One region of the Leifsonia sp. RAF41 genome, then DNA from elsewhere that is predicted to be linked to it. Evidence: predicted binding sites of a transcription regulator. Region 1 holds the regulator's gene; the other holds the start of a gene.
The links. The regulator HspR, encoded in region 1, represses chaperone genes until heat shock. The targets are predictions, from matches to a motif close to AAGTTGAGTCNNNNNGACTCAACTT.

Region 2: AB4Y74_RS04880 (ATP-dependent Clp protease ATP-binding subunit) is a predicted target of HspR. The motif match lies at 6,215-6,239, and genes of this name have one in related genera.

Annotation. Positions count from the first base shown of each region.
Region 1 covers NZ_JBFREB010000001.1:3,098,767-3,106,117, reverse strand. The annotation lists gene dnaK (molecular chaperone DnaK) at 1-341, shown strand, start outside; gene AB4Y74_RS15080 (nucleotide exchange factor GrpE) at 344-1,009, shown strand; gene AB4Y74_RS15075 (DnaJ C-terminal domain-containing protein) at 1,127-2,122, shown strand; gene AB4Y74_RS15070 (heat shock protein transcriptional repressor HspR) at 2,125-2,538, shown strand; gene AB4Y74_RS15065 (isochorismatase family protein) at 2,639-3,376, opposite strand; gene tdh (L-threonine 3-dehydrogenase) at 3,495-4,538, shown strand; gene AB4Y74_RS15055 (glycine C-acetyltransferase) at 4,541-5,728, shown strand; gene AB4Y74_RS15050 (alpha/beta hydrolase) at 5,820-7,202, opposite strand.
Region 2 covers NZ_JBFREB010000001.1:1,022,885-1,030,235, forward strand. The annotation lists gene AB4Y74_RS04845 (DUF998 domain-containing protein) at 1-873, opposite strand, end outside; gene AB4Y74_RS04850 (glycoside hydrolase family 15 protein) at 1,063-2,910, shown strand; gene AB4Y74_RS04855 (hypothetical protein) at 2,901-3,449, shown strand; gene AB4Y74_RS04860 (alpha/beta fold hydrolase) at 3,476-4,189, opposite strand; gene AB4Y74_RS04865 (DUF2000 domain-containing protein) at 4,250-4,714, opposite strand; gene AB4Y74_RS04870 (Lrp/AsnC family transcriptional regulator) at 4,820-5,275, shown strand; gene AB4Y74_RS04875 (aldo/keto reductase) at 5,331-6,149, shown strand; gene AB4Y74_RS04880 (ATP-dependent Clp protease ATP-binding subunit) at 6,258-7,351, shown strand, end outside.

The sequences.
Region 1 (7,351 bases):
AGTCCGCCGAGACCCGCAACCAGGCCGAGCAGCTCGTCTACTCGATCGAGAAGCTGATCAAGGACAACGAGGACAAGCTCCCCGAGGATGTCAAGAACGAGGTCCAGGGCGACGTCGACGGGCTGAAGACCGCGCTCGCGGGCGAAGACGATGACGCTGTGAAGACCGCGTACGACAAGCTCAACGCGAGCCAGGGCAAGCTCGGCGAGGCGATCTACTCGTCCGCGCAGGCTCCGGAGGCAGCGGCATCCGAGCCGGCCGAGGGTCAGCAGGGCGAGCAGTCCTCCGACGACGAGGACGTCATCGACGCCGAGGTCGTCGACGACGAGGAGAAGAAGTAACGATGTCGGACCAGAACGGTGGCTCGGAAGAGCCAGAACGCGAGGAGCCGATCATCCGCGACAAGCGGAAGATCGACCCCGAGACCGGGAAGGTCCGGCAGCCCGACGGTGAGCCGCAGGACGACGCCGGCGAGCACGACCTCTCCCACGAGGAGCTCGTCGACGTCGGCCCGGCCGAGGAGAAGAAGGAGGAGGGCGACATCCTGAGCGACGACGACCTCGACATCCTCTCCGGCCAGACGACCGCCGAGCAGCTTGCGGCTGAGCGCCTCGCCGACCTCCAGCGGGTGACCGCGGAGTACGCGAACTACCGCAAGCGCACGGAGGCGAACCGCGAGATCGAGCGCGAGCGCGCAGTGGGGGATGCCGTGAAGGGCCTGATCCCGGTGCTCGACGACCTCGAGCGGGCGGAGAAGCACGGCGACCTGGGCGAGGGCAGCGCGTTCTCGTCCATCGCGGCGAAGCTCCGCACCGCGGTCGAGCGTCTCGGCCTCACCCCGTACGGCGAGAAGGGCGAGCCCTTCGACCCGCAGATCCACGAGGCGATCTTCCAGCAGCCCACCCCCGGCGTGACGGCGGACACCGTCGCCGAGGTCGTGGAGACCGGCTACCGGCTGGGCTCCACCACCGTCCGGGTGGCGAAGGTCGTCGTCGCGGTGCCGGCCTGAGCCGGTTGCAGCACATGACGGAGCGGCGGGACATGCGTCCCGCCGCTCCGGTCGCCGTGTGCGCGCGAAACATACAGACTTCATCCACGATAGACAACGACCTGAGAGGAGGCGCCCGTGGCTAGCCAGGACTGGTTCGACAAGGACTTCTACAAAGTGCTTGGCGTCTCCAAGGACGTCAGCGCGGCCGACCTCAAGAAGACGTACCGCAAGCTGGCGCGCAAGTACCACCCCGACTCGAACCCCGGCGACGCCGCCGCGGAGGCGAAGTTCAAGGAGATCAGCGAGGCCTACTCGGTGCTCAATGACCCCGAGGAGCGCAAGGAGTACGACCAGATCCGCGCGATGGGCACGGGCGCCCGGTTCACCGCGCCCGGCTCGGGTGCGCAGGGCGGGTTCGACGACGTCTTCGGTGGGATGTTCGGCCAGGGCGGCCAGGGCGGCCAGCAGAGCTATACCTTCCAGCAGGGAGGCGGCGGGTTCGACGACGTCTTCGGCGGACTGTTCGGCAACGGCCGGTTCGGCTCGACGACGGGCGGCTACCGCGGTTACGGCGGGCCGACCCGCGGTCGCGATGTGACCGCCCACACGACCATCGACTTCCTGACCGCCACGCGCGGCGAGACGATCACGCTGCAGGCGTCCGACGGCAAGCCGATCAAGGTGAAGATCCCGGCCGGGGTCGCCGACGGGCAGAAGATCAAGCTGCGCGGCAAAGGTCAGCCCAGCCCGGACGGCGGCGAGGCGGGCGACATCGTCCTGACCGTGACCGTCCGCAAGCACCCGGTCTTCGAGCGCGACGGCCTCAACCTGCGCGTCAACGTGCCGGTGACCTTCGCGGAGGCCGCGCTCGGCGCGACCATCGAGGTCCCGACGCTCGGCGGAGACCCGGTCAAGCTGCGCGTCGCCCCCGGAACCCCGAGTGGACGCGTCCTGCGCGTGAAGGGCCGAGGCGTGGAGACCAGCAAGGGCACGGGCGACCTGCTCGCGGTCGTGCAGGTCGCCGTCCCGTCGCACCTCTCCGCCGAGGCGAAGGATGCGCTGGAGGCGTTCGCCGCGAAGCTGCCCGACGAGAACCCGCGCGACGACATCCTGACGAAGGCCCGGAGCTGACGATGGACGAGAACAGCCAGGTCTTCGTGATCTCGATCGCGGCAGAGCTCGCGGGCATGCACCCGCAGACGCTCCGCCAGTACGACCGGCTCGGACTCGTCAGCCCCAGCCGAACGGCCGGAAAGTCGCGCCGGTATTCGATGCGCGACATCGCCAAGCTGCAGGAGATCGCGCGCCTCGGCTCCGAGGGCGTGAGCCTGGAGGGCATCCGGCGCATCATCGAGCTCGAAGACCAGGTGGGCGAGCTCCATGGCCGGATCCGCGAGCTGGAGTCGGCGCTGGCCGACGAGCTCCTGAACCGTCCGGGCCGCCGCGTCTTCGCCGCCGGTTCGGAGGGTGAGGTCGTCTCGCTGCGCGCCGGAACGCGCACGCGACGGAGCACCTCCGTCGTCGTCTGGCGTCCACTGGAGCGCTGAGCTCGCGACCGCCCTCTCGCCGAGTTGCGACATGATGTCACCACTCGACGCCGGTTGGAGCATCCACTCACCACTCGGCGGCCGGCGCGCACGGCGAGTGTCAGAGCGAGGACACGCCCTGGCCGACGTAGAGGGTGTTCTCGATGTTGTGCGCCTCGCCGGCGGCGATCTCGCGATCGATCCCGGCTCGGACCTCGCGCATGAGCTTGTGCAGTTCGGCGTGCTTGGCGGGGTGCCGGGCGTGGCCGGTGCTGTCCCAGAGGTTCGATCCCGGCAGTGCGACGCCGGCCTCGACCGCCAGCGTCCACTCCTCCGTCGTCGCAACGGCGGCGAACTCCGACTGCATGGTGACCAGCACGCTGCGGTGGAGGGCGTCCGCCGAGATCGCGCCGGCCTCGTTGACGAGGTCGAGCGTCCCGGTCGCGTCGGAGAGGAACTCCACGGTGAAGCCCAGCTCGGCCGCATCCCGGGCCGTCCCCGCGCAGCAGTGCTGGGTCATGTAGCCGGCGATCGTGATCGTATCCACGCCGGCTTCGCGAAGCCATGCCTCCAGGTCGGTACCCGGGAAGGCCGAGACGCTGCCCTTGGTGACCACGTGGGCGGGCACCCGGTCGGCGATAGAAGGATGCAGGGCCGCGCCCTCCGAACCGCGTGCGAAGACCGGCGCGCCCTCGTCCTCGATGTGCTGGACGACCACGACCGGAATGTCGTCGTCGTCAGCCGCATCCCACGCCACTTCGATGTTCGGGATGGACGTGAGCAGGTCGGGGTAGCAGATCTTCAGATGGCCGGTCACGTACTCGTTCTGCAGGTCGATGACGATCAGCGCGCGTTTCATGCGTGCACTCTAGCGTCCGTCCCCGGACCGCTGGTCTAGGCTCTATCTCGGCCGGGCCCGCCCACAAGGCGGCTGCGGTCACGCGATGAAGCACACCGACTCCCACGAGGAAGCGACGATGAGAGCCCTGTTCAAGAGCGAGGCCGCACCCGGCCTCGAACTGGTCGACCGACCCGAGCCCGAGATGGGCCCCGAGGATGTCCGGATCCGCGTCCTACGCACCGGCATCTGCGGCACCGACCTGCACATCCAGCGCTGGGACGACTGGGCGGCGTCGGCCGTGAAGGCCCCGCTCATCCCCGGCCACGAATTCTTCGGCGAGGTCATCGAGGTCGGCCCCCTGGTGCACGACGTCGAGGTCGGCGACCTGGTGTCGGGCGAGGGGCACATCGTCTGCGGCACCTGCCGCAACTGCCGTGCCGGCCGGCGCCAGATGTGCATCCGCACGCAGGGTGTCGGCGTGCAGCGCGACGGAGCGTTCGCCGAGCAGCTCGTGCTGCCCGCCACCAACGTCTGGGTGCACCACAGCGCGATCGAGCCCGAGGTCGGTGCGCTGTTCGACCCGCTCGGCAACGCCGTCCACACCGCACTGGCCTTCCCGGTCGTGGGTGAGGATGTGCTGGTCACCGGATGCGGGCCCATCGGCCTGATGGCCATCGCCGTCGCCCGCCACGTCGGCGCGCGCTTCATCGTGGGCACCGACGTGAGCGCGCAGCGGCTGGAGCTGGCGCGGGGGATGGGCGCCGACTTCACCGTGGACGTCTCGCAGCACGACATCCACGAAGCACAGAAGGCACTCGGGATGCGCGAAGGCTTCGACGTCGGCTTCGAGATGAGCGGCGCCCCGACCGCTCTGCCGTCGATGATCGAGAACATGAACCATGGCGGCCGCATCGCCATGCTGGGGCTTCCGTCGCACCAGATCGCCGTCGACTGGGGAATCGTCGTCACGCACATGCTCACGCTGAAGGGCATCTACGGCCGCGAGATGTTCGAGACGTGGAACGCCATGGGTGCGATGCTGCAGACCTCGGCCACCCTGCACGACGCCATCGCGTCGATCGTGTCCGACCGCTTCCCCGCGCGCGACTGGGAGAAGGGTTTCGCCGCTGCCGCCGCGGCCGGCGGCGGCAAGGTCATCCTCGACTGGACGGAGGTCTAGAGATGTACGGAACTTTCCGCGAGCACATCGCGACACAGCTGCAGCAGATCGAGGAGGCCGGGCTCACCAAACGCGAGCGCAGCATCCACGGCCCGCAGTCCGCGCTCATCACCGCCGACGGCCAGCAGGTGCTGAACTTCTGCGCCAACAACTACCTGGGTCTGGCCGACCATCCGGCCTTGCGCGATGCCGCCAAGACGGCGCTCGACGACTGGGGCTACGGGATGGCCAGCGTGCGCTTCATCTGCGGCACCCAGGAGCAGCACCTGGAGCTCGAGCGTCGGGTGTCGAAATTCCTCGGCACGGAGGCGACCATCCTCTTCTCGTCCTGCTTCGACGCGAACGGAGGCGTGTTCGAGACGCTCTTCACCGCCGAGGACGCCATCGTCTCGGACGAGCTGAACCACGCATCCATCATCGACGGCATCCGCCTCTCGAAGGCGCAGCGGTTCCGCTACAAGAACCGCGACATGGCCGACCTGCGTGCACAGCTGGAGGCGGCTCGGGATGCGGGTGCCCGCTTCACTGTCATCGTGACCGATGGTGTCTTCTCGATGGACGGCTACATCGCCCCGCTCGCCGAGATCTGCGACCTCGCCGACGAGTTCGGTGCGCTGGTCTTCGTCGACGACTCGCACGCGGTCGGCTTCGTCGGCGAGCACGGACGGGGAACACCCGAGTTCTGCGGGGTCTCCGACCGGATCGACATCTACACCGGGACGTTCGGCAAGGCGCTCGGCGGCGCCTCCGGCGGCTACGTCGCCAGCCGTCGCGAGATCGTCGACCTGCTGCGGCAGCGCGCTCGGCCGTACCTGTTCTCGAACACGCTGGCACCCTCCATCGTCGCCGGTACGCTGGCCGCCCTCGACCTGCTGGAGCAGTCGGACCACCTGCGGGCCCAGTTGGTCACCAACGCGGAACTGTTCCGCGGGCTCATGACCGAGGCCGGCTTCGACCTGCTGCCGGGTGCGCATCCCATCGTGCCGGTCATGTTCGGGGATGCTGCGCTCACCGGCCGCATCGCCGACGAGATGCAGCGTCAGGGCGTGTACGTGACTGCGTTCTCGTACCCCGTCGTGCCGAAGGGTCGCGCGCGCATCCGTGTGCAGCTCTCAGCGGCGCACACGGACGAGGAGATCCGCCGCTGCGTGGACGCGTTCATCGCATCCCGCGCCGCCGTGGCCGCGTAAGCCCCGCTCGCACGATTTGCGCCAAATCGCGGTTATGAGCGCCGCATAACCGACATTTGGCGCAAATCGTAAGGGGCCGGGCGCAACAGCGTCAGTCGTCGAGGGAGGGACGCGCGCGCCGCAGAGACGCCCCGCGACGGGCGAAGAACAGGCTCAACGCGATCACCAGGAACACCGCCAGCGCGGACAGGTCCACGATCGCGACCGTCCCGGCGACCGCCGCCGCCTGCGTCAGCCCGCAGGCGCGAGACGTCTGGTCAGGCACACAGAGGAACCGCTCGCCCGAGCCGGTCACGCCGGAGCGCATCCACGACCCGATCAGCTGGTTGTACCCGGTGGCCAGGCCTTTCGTCAGCGTCGGACTGGAATGCCCCGCCCCAGGGACCGCCCAGTAGGTCACCTTCCATCCGGCGTTCTCGGCCGCCGTCGCGGTGTCCTCGACCTGCGGACGGAACTTCGCATCCTCCGCACCGGCGACGAAGATGCCGACGGTCGTCTGCGGGTAGTCGCGCGATGCGAGCACGTTGGCCGGCCACGTCTTCTCGTACGCGACCTGATCGCCGCCGAAGTACTGGTCGCGCGTGACGGTGGGCCGGTACTCGCCCGGCTTGTCCGGACCGGAGATGTCGATCACCGCGCCCCAGGTCTCCGGGAAGCCGGCACCCAGGTACGCCGCGCACTCGCCACCATGCGAGAACCCGGCGATAACCCGCTGGGCGCGGTCGTGCGCCACGGGAAGGTTCGTGTCGATCCAGGCGGGCACATCCTTGGCCAGATAGGTGACCAGCTTGGTCCCGGGCACGTCCGCGCACGGCGGGTTCTTGTCGAGCGCGCCGAGCTGGTCGACGACCAGGACGAAGGGGGCCTGATTGAGGCGGTCGTCGCCGAGGCTGTGCAATGCGTCCAGGGTGGCGCCCAGAGTCGGGCTGCCCGGCTGGCCCATCATCATTTCGACGACCGGCCGTGTGGAGGAGGGATCGCGCAACCAGCCCGGTGGAACGAACAGGTGCGCGTCGCGGGCTTCGAACTCCGATGCCGTCGGCGGGATGTGCACCGCCAGCTGATAACCTTCGGCCAGTGTCTTCGCGGTGACCGGGATGGCGCGGCCGGCCACCACGGGCTGTGCGAGTGCCGGCGTCGCCGCGACACCCATGACGCCGACGGTGAGGGCGGCAGCGGCGGCGGCGACCGCGACGCGGACGGCCCTGCGGTCGGCGGACTGCACGAGGTCGCCGATCGCGAGTGGAAGGACCGTCGCGGCCAGCAGGAGGACGAACCATCCCATCCCGACCAGATCCGGTCGGGGGAGGAGCAGCACGCCGAGCACGACGAGTACCAGGCCGGCGACCTGGCTCGCGATGACAGCGGTCACCGTCGCGTTCGCCCGGAACCGCCACGAGCGCCGCACGAAGCGGTACGCCGGGTATGCGCCCACCGCGATGAGGGCGGCGGCGAGCCAGGCGAGCGCGGACATTGCGGCCAGTCTATGGCCGACCGGGCCGGGGCCTACGCCGTCAGGGCGTACGGTGGCGAAGGAGTTCGACCTCCCGCCCCTCGCGGTCGAGGCAGGCCCGCCGGCCGGTGACGGGATGCTGCCGAGCGCGCCCTCTGGTTGACTGGAGG
Region 2 (7,351 bases), 2.1 Mb from region 1:
GAGCAGCGCGAACGCGATGAGCATCCCGACCGCCGAGACGTTGTGCAGGATTTGCGACACATCCAGCGGGAAGAGCCCGACTCCCGCCAGCAGCACGCCGATCAGGATGAGGCATACGCGCACACGGAGGGTCGCGGCCCGCAGAGCCGGGTCGACATGGGTGAGGTCCGTCGCATACCGCGCGATGGCCGCCATCATCAGCCCCGCCAGGATCAGCGTGAGGTTGAAGGTCAGCGACGAGACGCTGTTCGTCATCCCGAGGGCACTCAGGTGGAATTGCCACCAGTGCGGGTCGGGAGCGGTCAGTGTCGCCACCAGGATGCCCACTACAGCGAATGCCGCCAGCACCGTCGACAACCGCATCAGATCCATCCGCGTCGCCGAAAGGAACACCGCGTAAGCCGTCACGCCCGCCGCTGCTCCGGCGAGGGCCGTCGCCGACACCGCGTAGACGGTCGCGTCGGTGAAGCCGTCCGCCAGCACCGCGCCGAGCAGGAGCCACCCGAGCAGGGCGATGATCCCGTGGGCGAGGGCGATCACGGCCGTGTCGAAAACCGGGACCGCCGGAGCTGTACGCGGGCCACCGCCCGGCTCGCGGTCGGGCACGCCGCCGAAGGGCGTCAACGTCTCGCGGTGCCACAGCCGGCCGACGACGTACGCGGCCACCGCCAGGACGCCCGCCGCCAGAGCGGTGAACTGCGACACCGAGCCGGGGCCGGCGATGGGGAGGGAGCGGCCCCAGAAGAAGGGAAGGGATACGATGCCCGCGACGACGAGCGCTGCAGCGCCGACCACGATGGCCGCCCCCTCGAGGTCGAGCGCTGCCGCTCGCGCGGCGACCCGCCCGGTGGTCCTCTGCCGCACCCCGGTCATGACGTCGGCCCCCCGGCCTTCCGAACGCTGCCGTGCTCGATCATCCGGGGCTCCCTTCGCGTCGGCTGCATGATGCCTCCTGGGCAACGCACTCGGCTAGCCCTCAGTCCGGCCGACGCCCCTTCCCGCTCGAACGTCTCCGGCGTTAGCATGCGCGCGAGTAGGGCCGGCCGATCGGAAGAGGCGCACATGACTGAGGAACCGCGAGACGACTCCCGATTTCCCGGGATCGACGAGCACGGCATGATCGGCGACCTGCAAACGGTCGCCCTCGTCTCCACAGCAGGGAGCATCGACTGGTTCTGCGCTCCACGGTTCGACTCGCCGTCGCTGTTCGCCGCGCTGCTCGACCCCGAGAAGGGCGGATACTTCCGCATCCATGCTCTGGGCGAGCACATGCGCGTCAAGCAGATGTACTTCCCGCAGACGGCCGTGCTCATCACCCGCTTCATGTCGGCGGACGGCGTCGGCGAGGTCATCGACTTCATGCCCGTGGCGGACGAGCCGACGGTGCCGACGGCGAGCCGGATCATCGTCCGCGTCGTCCGCGTCGTCCGTGGAGAGCTCACCTTCCGGGTGGAGTGCCGGCCGCGCTTCGACTACGGCCGCCAGCCGCACACGGCCACGACCTCCGCTCACGGCGTCCGGTTCGAGGCCGGCGAATCCACCGCCGCCTTGCACGGAGTCAGCCAGGACACTCTCGACGGAGACGACGTCGACACCACGATCACCCTCGCGGCAGGCGACCGGCGGCTGCTGGCCTTCGAGACCGAACCGACGGGCGACCCGCGCGCCCTCGGACGAGCCAGAGGCACCCGGCTGTTCCGCGACACGGTCGACTTCTGGCGCGACTGGCTCTCGCGCTCCACCCACTCGGGACGCTGGCGCGAGGAGGTCGAGCGGTCCGCCATGGTGCTGAAGCTGCTGCAGTACGCCCCCACGGGTGCGCTGGTCGCCGCTCCCACGGCAGCGCTGCCGGAGCAGCTCGGCGGCGTGCGCAACTGGGACTACCGCTACACCTGGATCCGCGATGCCTCCCTCTCCATCTTCTCGTTGCTCGCACTCGGCTACACCGACGAGGCCATCTCCTTCCAGCTGTGGGTCGCCGATCGGGTGCTCGAACAGGTGGGCGACTCGTCCGGGCCGCTGAAGATCATGTACCGGATCGACGGGTCGTCCGACCTGGAGGAGCTGACGCTGGACCATTTCGAAGGTTATGCGGGCTCGCGTCCTGTGCACATCGGCAACGGTGCGGCGGACCAGCTGCAACTCGACATCTACGGCGAGGCGCTGTGGGCGATCGCCGCGGGTGAGCAATTCCGGCCGATGGGTCACCCCGGATGGACGAAGCTGCGCGGCATCCTCGACTGGCTGGCGGACAACTGGGATCAGCCCGACGAGGGGGTGTGGGAGACCCGCGGCGGGCGGAAGGACTTCACCTACGGCCGCATCATGTGCTGGGTCGCCTTCGATCGCGGCATCCGCATCGCGCGCGACCGCGGCTTCCCCGCACCGCTCGAACGGTGGACGGCCGAACGCGACGCCATTTACGAACAGGTCTTCACGCGGTGCTGGAACCCGGAACGCAAGGCCTTCACGCAGTATCCGGGCACCGACGTCGTGGATGCGATCACGCTTCTCATGCCCCGGGTGGGGATGATTGCGCCGCAGGACCCGATGTGGCTGTCCACGCTAGACGCGATCGGCGAGGAACTGGTGACGGACAGTCTGGTGTACCGGTACAACCCGGCGGCCTCGCCGGACGGGCTCCCGGGCGAGGAGGGCACCTTCTCGCTGTGCTCCTTCTTCTACGTCATGGCCCTGACGGACGCAGGCCGGCTGGAGGAGGCGCAGTACGCCTTCGAGAAGATGCTGACCTACGGCAACCACGTCGGCCTGTACGCGGAGGAGGTCGACCCGTCCGGTCTGCAGCTCGGCAACTTCCCTCAGGCGTTCACCCACCTGGCGCTGATCCGGGCGGCGATCGACCTGGACGCCGCCCTCGAGAGTGCGGCCACACGCCGGCGATGGACCTGAACGAGTCGGGAAGCCCGCCGGCCGGGCGCGATTCGCCGACCCACAGTGGGCTGTGGCGGCACTGGGGGTCGCCGGCCGCGATCTACGGCACGATCGTGTACGCGAGCGTTGTTGCGGCGGCCTCAAAGGTCGATGACGATCAGGCGTCGGCGGTGCGCCTGCTGGTGTTCAGCGTGGTGAGCATCCTCATCTTCTGGCTCGCCCACGTCTACTCGACGGCGCTCGGTTTCCAGGGCGACGCGGACGACACGGGCAATCGGGTGCGCGACTCGATCCGTCACGCTCTCGCCGAGTCCGGCGGGATGCTGGAGGCGGCCATCGTGCCCAGCGTGCCGTTGCTTCTCGCCGCCCTCGGCATCCTGCCCGCCGACTTCGGGGTCGGTCTGGCGCTCTGGCTGGCGGTGCTGATGCTCGCGCTCCTCGGCTATTCGGTCTTCCGCAGACGCGGTCGCAGGATGCTGGTGTGCCTCGCCGGCGCGGTGGTGACAGGGTCGTTCGGGATCGTCGTCATCCTGCTGAAGAGCGCCCTGCAGCACTGACCGCGGTCATCAGCTCTGGACGGTCGTCAGTGGTCGGCGGCCTCCGCCAGCAGGGCGCCCAGCTCTGCCGGTCGTGTGAACATCGGCCAGTGCCCGGTCGGGAGCTCGACCACCTCCAGGCGCTCGAGTCGGCCGACCTCCGCCAGCACCGGTGAGCCGCCGTCGACCCAGGAGCGCAGGTCGGCCGGGGTGAACTCGCACGCGACGATTGTGGCCGGGACAGCTCGCCGCCGCTGGTCGTCGGCCAGTTCGATCGGGGTGGTCGGGATCGCTCCCGGTTCGGGGACGGCGGTGCGCCGGAACTCGTCGCGCTGCTCGTCGGTGAGGTCGATCAGGTCGGCGTCTTCGAAGTCCTCCCAGGCGAGCAGGTCGATCTCGCCGTCGACCGGGGTCATGTCCGAGGCGATGACACCGCCCGGCCCGAGCGGCCAGGAGTCGACGTAGACCGTCCGTGAGATGCGGGACGGACGCAGACCCGTCGCCGCATACGCCAGCGGACCGCCGCCCGAATGGCCGACGAGGACCACATCCCGTTCGCCAGCATCGCCCACCCCGTCGATCTGCCGGACGATCGCGTCCACCTGGTCGGGAACCGTGATCCGTCCGCGGTCGCTCGCGCCCGGCTCCAACCCGGGCAGCGTGAGGGGATGCGCGTGGTGCCCCGCCCGCTCGATGACCGGCGTCACCTCCCGCCAGGCGTCGGCTCCGAGCCAGAATCCGGGAACGAGGATGATCTCCATGCGCCGACGGTAGCGCAGGGGTCCGACATCGGGCACCACGGGGCGCGCTCAGAGTGACGCTCAGAGCAGCGCGAGCTTTCCGACGATGCGATCCACGCGGTTGCGCGGTCCGACGATGCTCACCGCATAGTAGGGCAGAGCGTCCGACTCGGTATCGGCGACCGCCCGCAGGTACTCGTCGTACATGCGGGTCAGCTGCGCCGCGGCCGGCATGTCGGCGACGAAGACGTCCTCTGCTGTGTCCGCTTTCGCCCGGATCGCAGCCAGTTGCTCTCCGGATGCACGCAGCACCGAGCAGCCCGCCCAGGGGAGGCCCGGATGGACGGTGCCGTCGGCATCCACGGCCTCCGGGCCCAGGAGGCCATCGACCCGGTCGGCCGTGGCCGCTGCCGCGCAGATGGCCGCATTCGCCGCGATACCCGCTGGCAGGGACTCCTGGACGACGACCACCCACTTCAGCCGGGCCGACCGCGTTGGCGCCCCGGTGTCCACCTCGTGCGGCAGGAAGCCGACGGTCTTCGTCATGACGCGTGTCCCTTCGTTCGGTCTGAGCGAGCCGAATCTACTGAAAATGCGAGCCCCGTGCACGAAGGCCGAACATCATTCGGCAGAACCGCTATTCTGCTCGACATGGACGAACTTGATCGGGCGATCCTGCGCGAACTCCAGTCGGATGCGCGGCGCAGCAACCGCGAGGTCGCCGCGGCTGTCGGGGTCTCGCCGAGCACCGCACTCGAACGCACCAGAGCCCTGCGGCGGCGCGGCATCATTCGCGGCGCCATGCTCGACGTGGACCTCGCCGCCATCGGCCGCCCCGTGCAGGCTCTCATCGCGGTGCGCATTCGGCCGCCGTCGCGTCCCGTCATCGAGGGCTTCCGGGACTGGGTGGCGGGGTTGCCCGAGACGCTCGGCGTGTTCGTGACGAGCGGGAACGAGGACTTCATCATCCATGTCGCCGTCGCCGACAACGAGAGTCTGTACGCGTTCGTGATCGACCGGCTCACCCAACGGCGCGAGATCGCGGACGTCCGCACGTCGGTCGTGTACGAGCACCTGCGCAACGGGAGCCCGGACCCGCTCAACTGATTCGCCCGGCGGGGCTACCATGTGCCGCACCGCATCCTTCGAGAGGAACACACGCATGCCCGCACTGACCGACACGTTCACGCTCTCCAATGGGGTCGCCATCCCCAAGATCGGCTTCGGGACCTGGCAGATCCCCGACGGCCCGAAGACCTACGACTCCGTTCGCACCGCGCTCGACGCCGGCTACCGCCACATCGACACGGCCCGCGCCTACGGAAACGAGGCGAGCGTCGGGCGCGCGGTTCGCGACAGCGGGGTGCGGCGCGACGAGATCTTCATCACGACGAAGTGTCCGGCGGAGGTGAAGGATGCGGACGGCGCGCGGCACGCCTTCGACCGCTCCACCGAGTTGCTGGACCTCGGTGCGATCGACCTCTACCTCATCCACGCGCCCTGGCCGTGGAACGCGATCGGCAGCGACCACCGCGCGGGCAACATCGAGGTCTGGAAGGTGTTCGAGGAGATCTACGAGGCCGGCCGCACCCGCTCCATCGGCGTCAGCAATTTCACCGTGGCCGACCTGGAGTCGCTCATCGACGCGACGGAGGTCCTTCCGCATGCCAACCAGATCCGCTGGTTCGTCGGCAACACGCAGCCGGAGACGACGGCGTTCTGCCAGGAGCGCGACATCCTCGTCGAGGGCTACTCGCCGCTTGCGACCGGACGCCTCCTCGACAACGCCGACATCGCCGCGATCGCGGAGAAGTACGGCAAGTCGGTCGCACAGGTGAGCATCCGCTACCTGCTGCAAAAGGACATCCTGCCTCTCCCCAAGTCGACTACGCCGAGCCGAATCGTCGAGAATGCCGACGTCGACTTCGAGCTCTCGGCCGAGGATGTGGCGGCGCTCGACGCGCTCGACGCGGGGGACTGACACCACCTCCCTCAGCGAATCAACTGGTTGCCGGACCCCGGAATAAAGCTCCCCCTCCTGCGTTGGACTTGAGTGCACAAGGCTCAACTTTCAGAAACAGGAGAACACGTGCCTGAGAACTTCACTCCCGACGGTGACAGCAACAACTCGTTCGACGAGTTCCTTGCGCGGTACCTCGCGGGTGAGCGTGCGCGCAATGCACGCTCGATCGACATCAGCCGCTTCCTCAGCCGCCGCACCCAGGAGATCCTCGCCGAGGCGGGGCGCTTCGCCCTGCAGCACGGTCACAACGAGCTGGACGCCCTCCACGTCCTGCGCGTGATGGCCGAGCAGGAGCCGGCCGCTGACGCCATGCGGCGCATCGGCGTCGACCCGTCGCGGGTCGCGCAGGCCGCCGAGTCGCGCCTGCCCGCTTCCAGCGACGTGATCCGCGCCGACGGCGCATCCATCACCGGTGCGCTGCAGCGCGCACTGTTCCACGCGTACCAGGTCGCCCAGGCGTCCGGTTCCACCTACATCGACCCCGAGCACGTCTTCTTCGCGCTCGTGATCGGCCGGGACGCCCCGGCCGGCCGGGTGCTGCAGTCCGCGGGCGTGACGCCCGAGGCCCTCAGCGACGCATTGGGCGACCGCGCGACGGTCGACGCCGGCGACCCGGGCGACTCCCTCGGCTCCGAGGGTGGGTCGCAGACCCCGATGCTCGACCAGTTCGGCACCGACCTGACCGCGCTCGCGCGCGACGGCAAGCTTGACCCGGTCATCGGCCGGCTCGACGAGATCGAGCAGACGGTCGAGATCCTCTCCCGGCGCACCAAGAACAACCCGGTGCTGGTGGGCGAGGCGGGCGTCGGCAAGACCGCGATCGTCGAGGGCCTGGCCCGCGCGATCGTCGCAGGCGATGTGCCCGAGCAGTTGCAGGAGAAGCGCGTCGTCTCGCTCGACCTGGCGGCCATGGTCGCGGGGACCCGCTACCGCGGCGACTTCGAGGAGCGGCTCACCGCGCTCATGGACGAGATCAGCGCCGGGACCGCTGAGCTGATCGTCTTCATCGACGAGCTGCACACCGTGGTCGGTGCCGGAGGTTCGGGCGAGTCCGGCGGCATGGACGCCGGCAACATCCTCAAGCCCCGCCTGGCCCGCGGCGACCTGCACCTGGTCGGTGCCACCACTCTCAAGGAGTACCGCCGCATCGAGAAGGACCC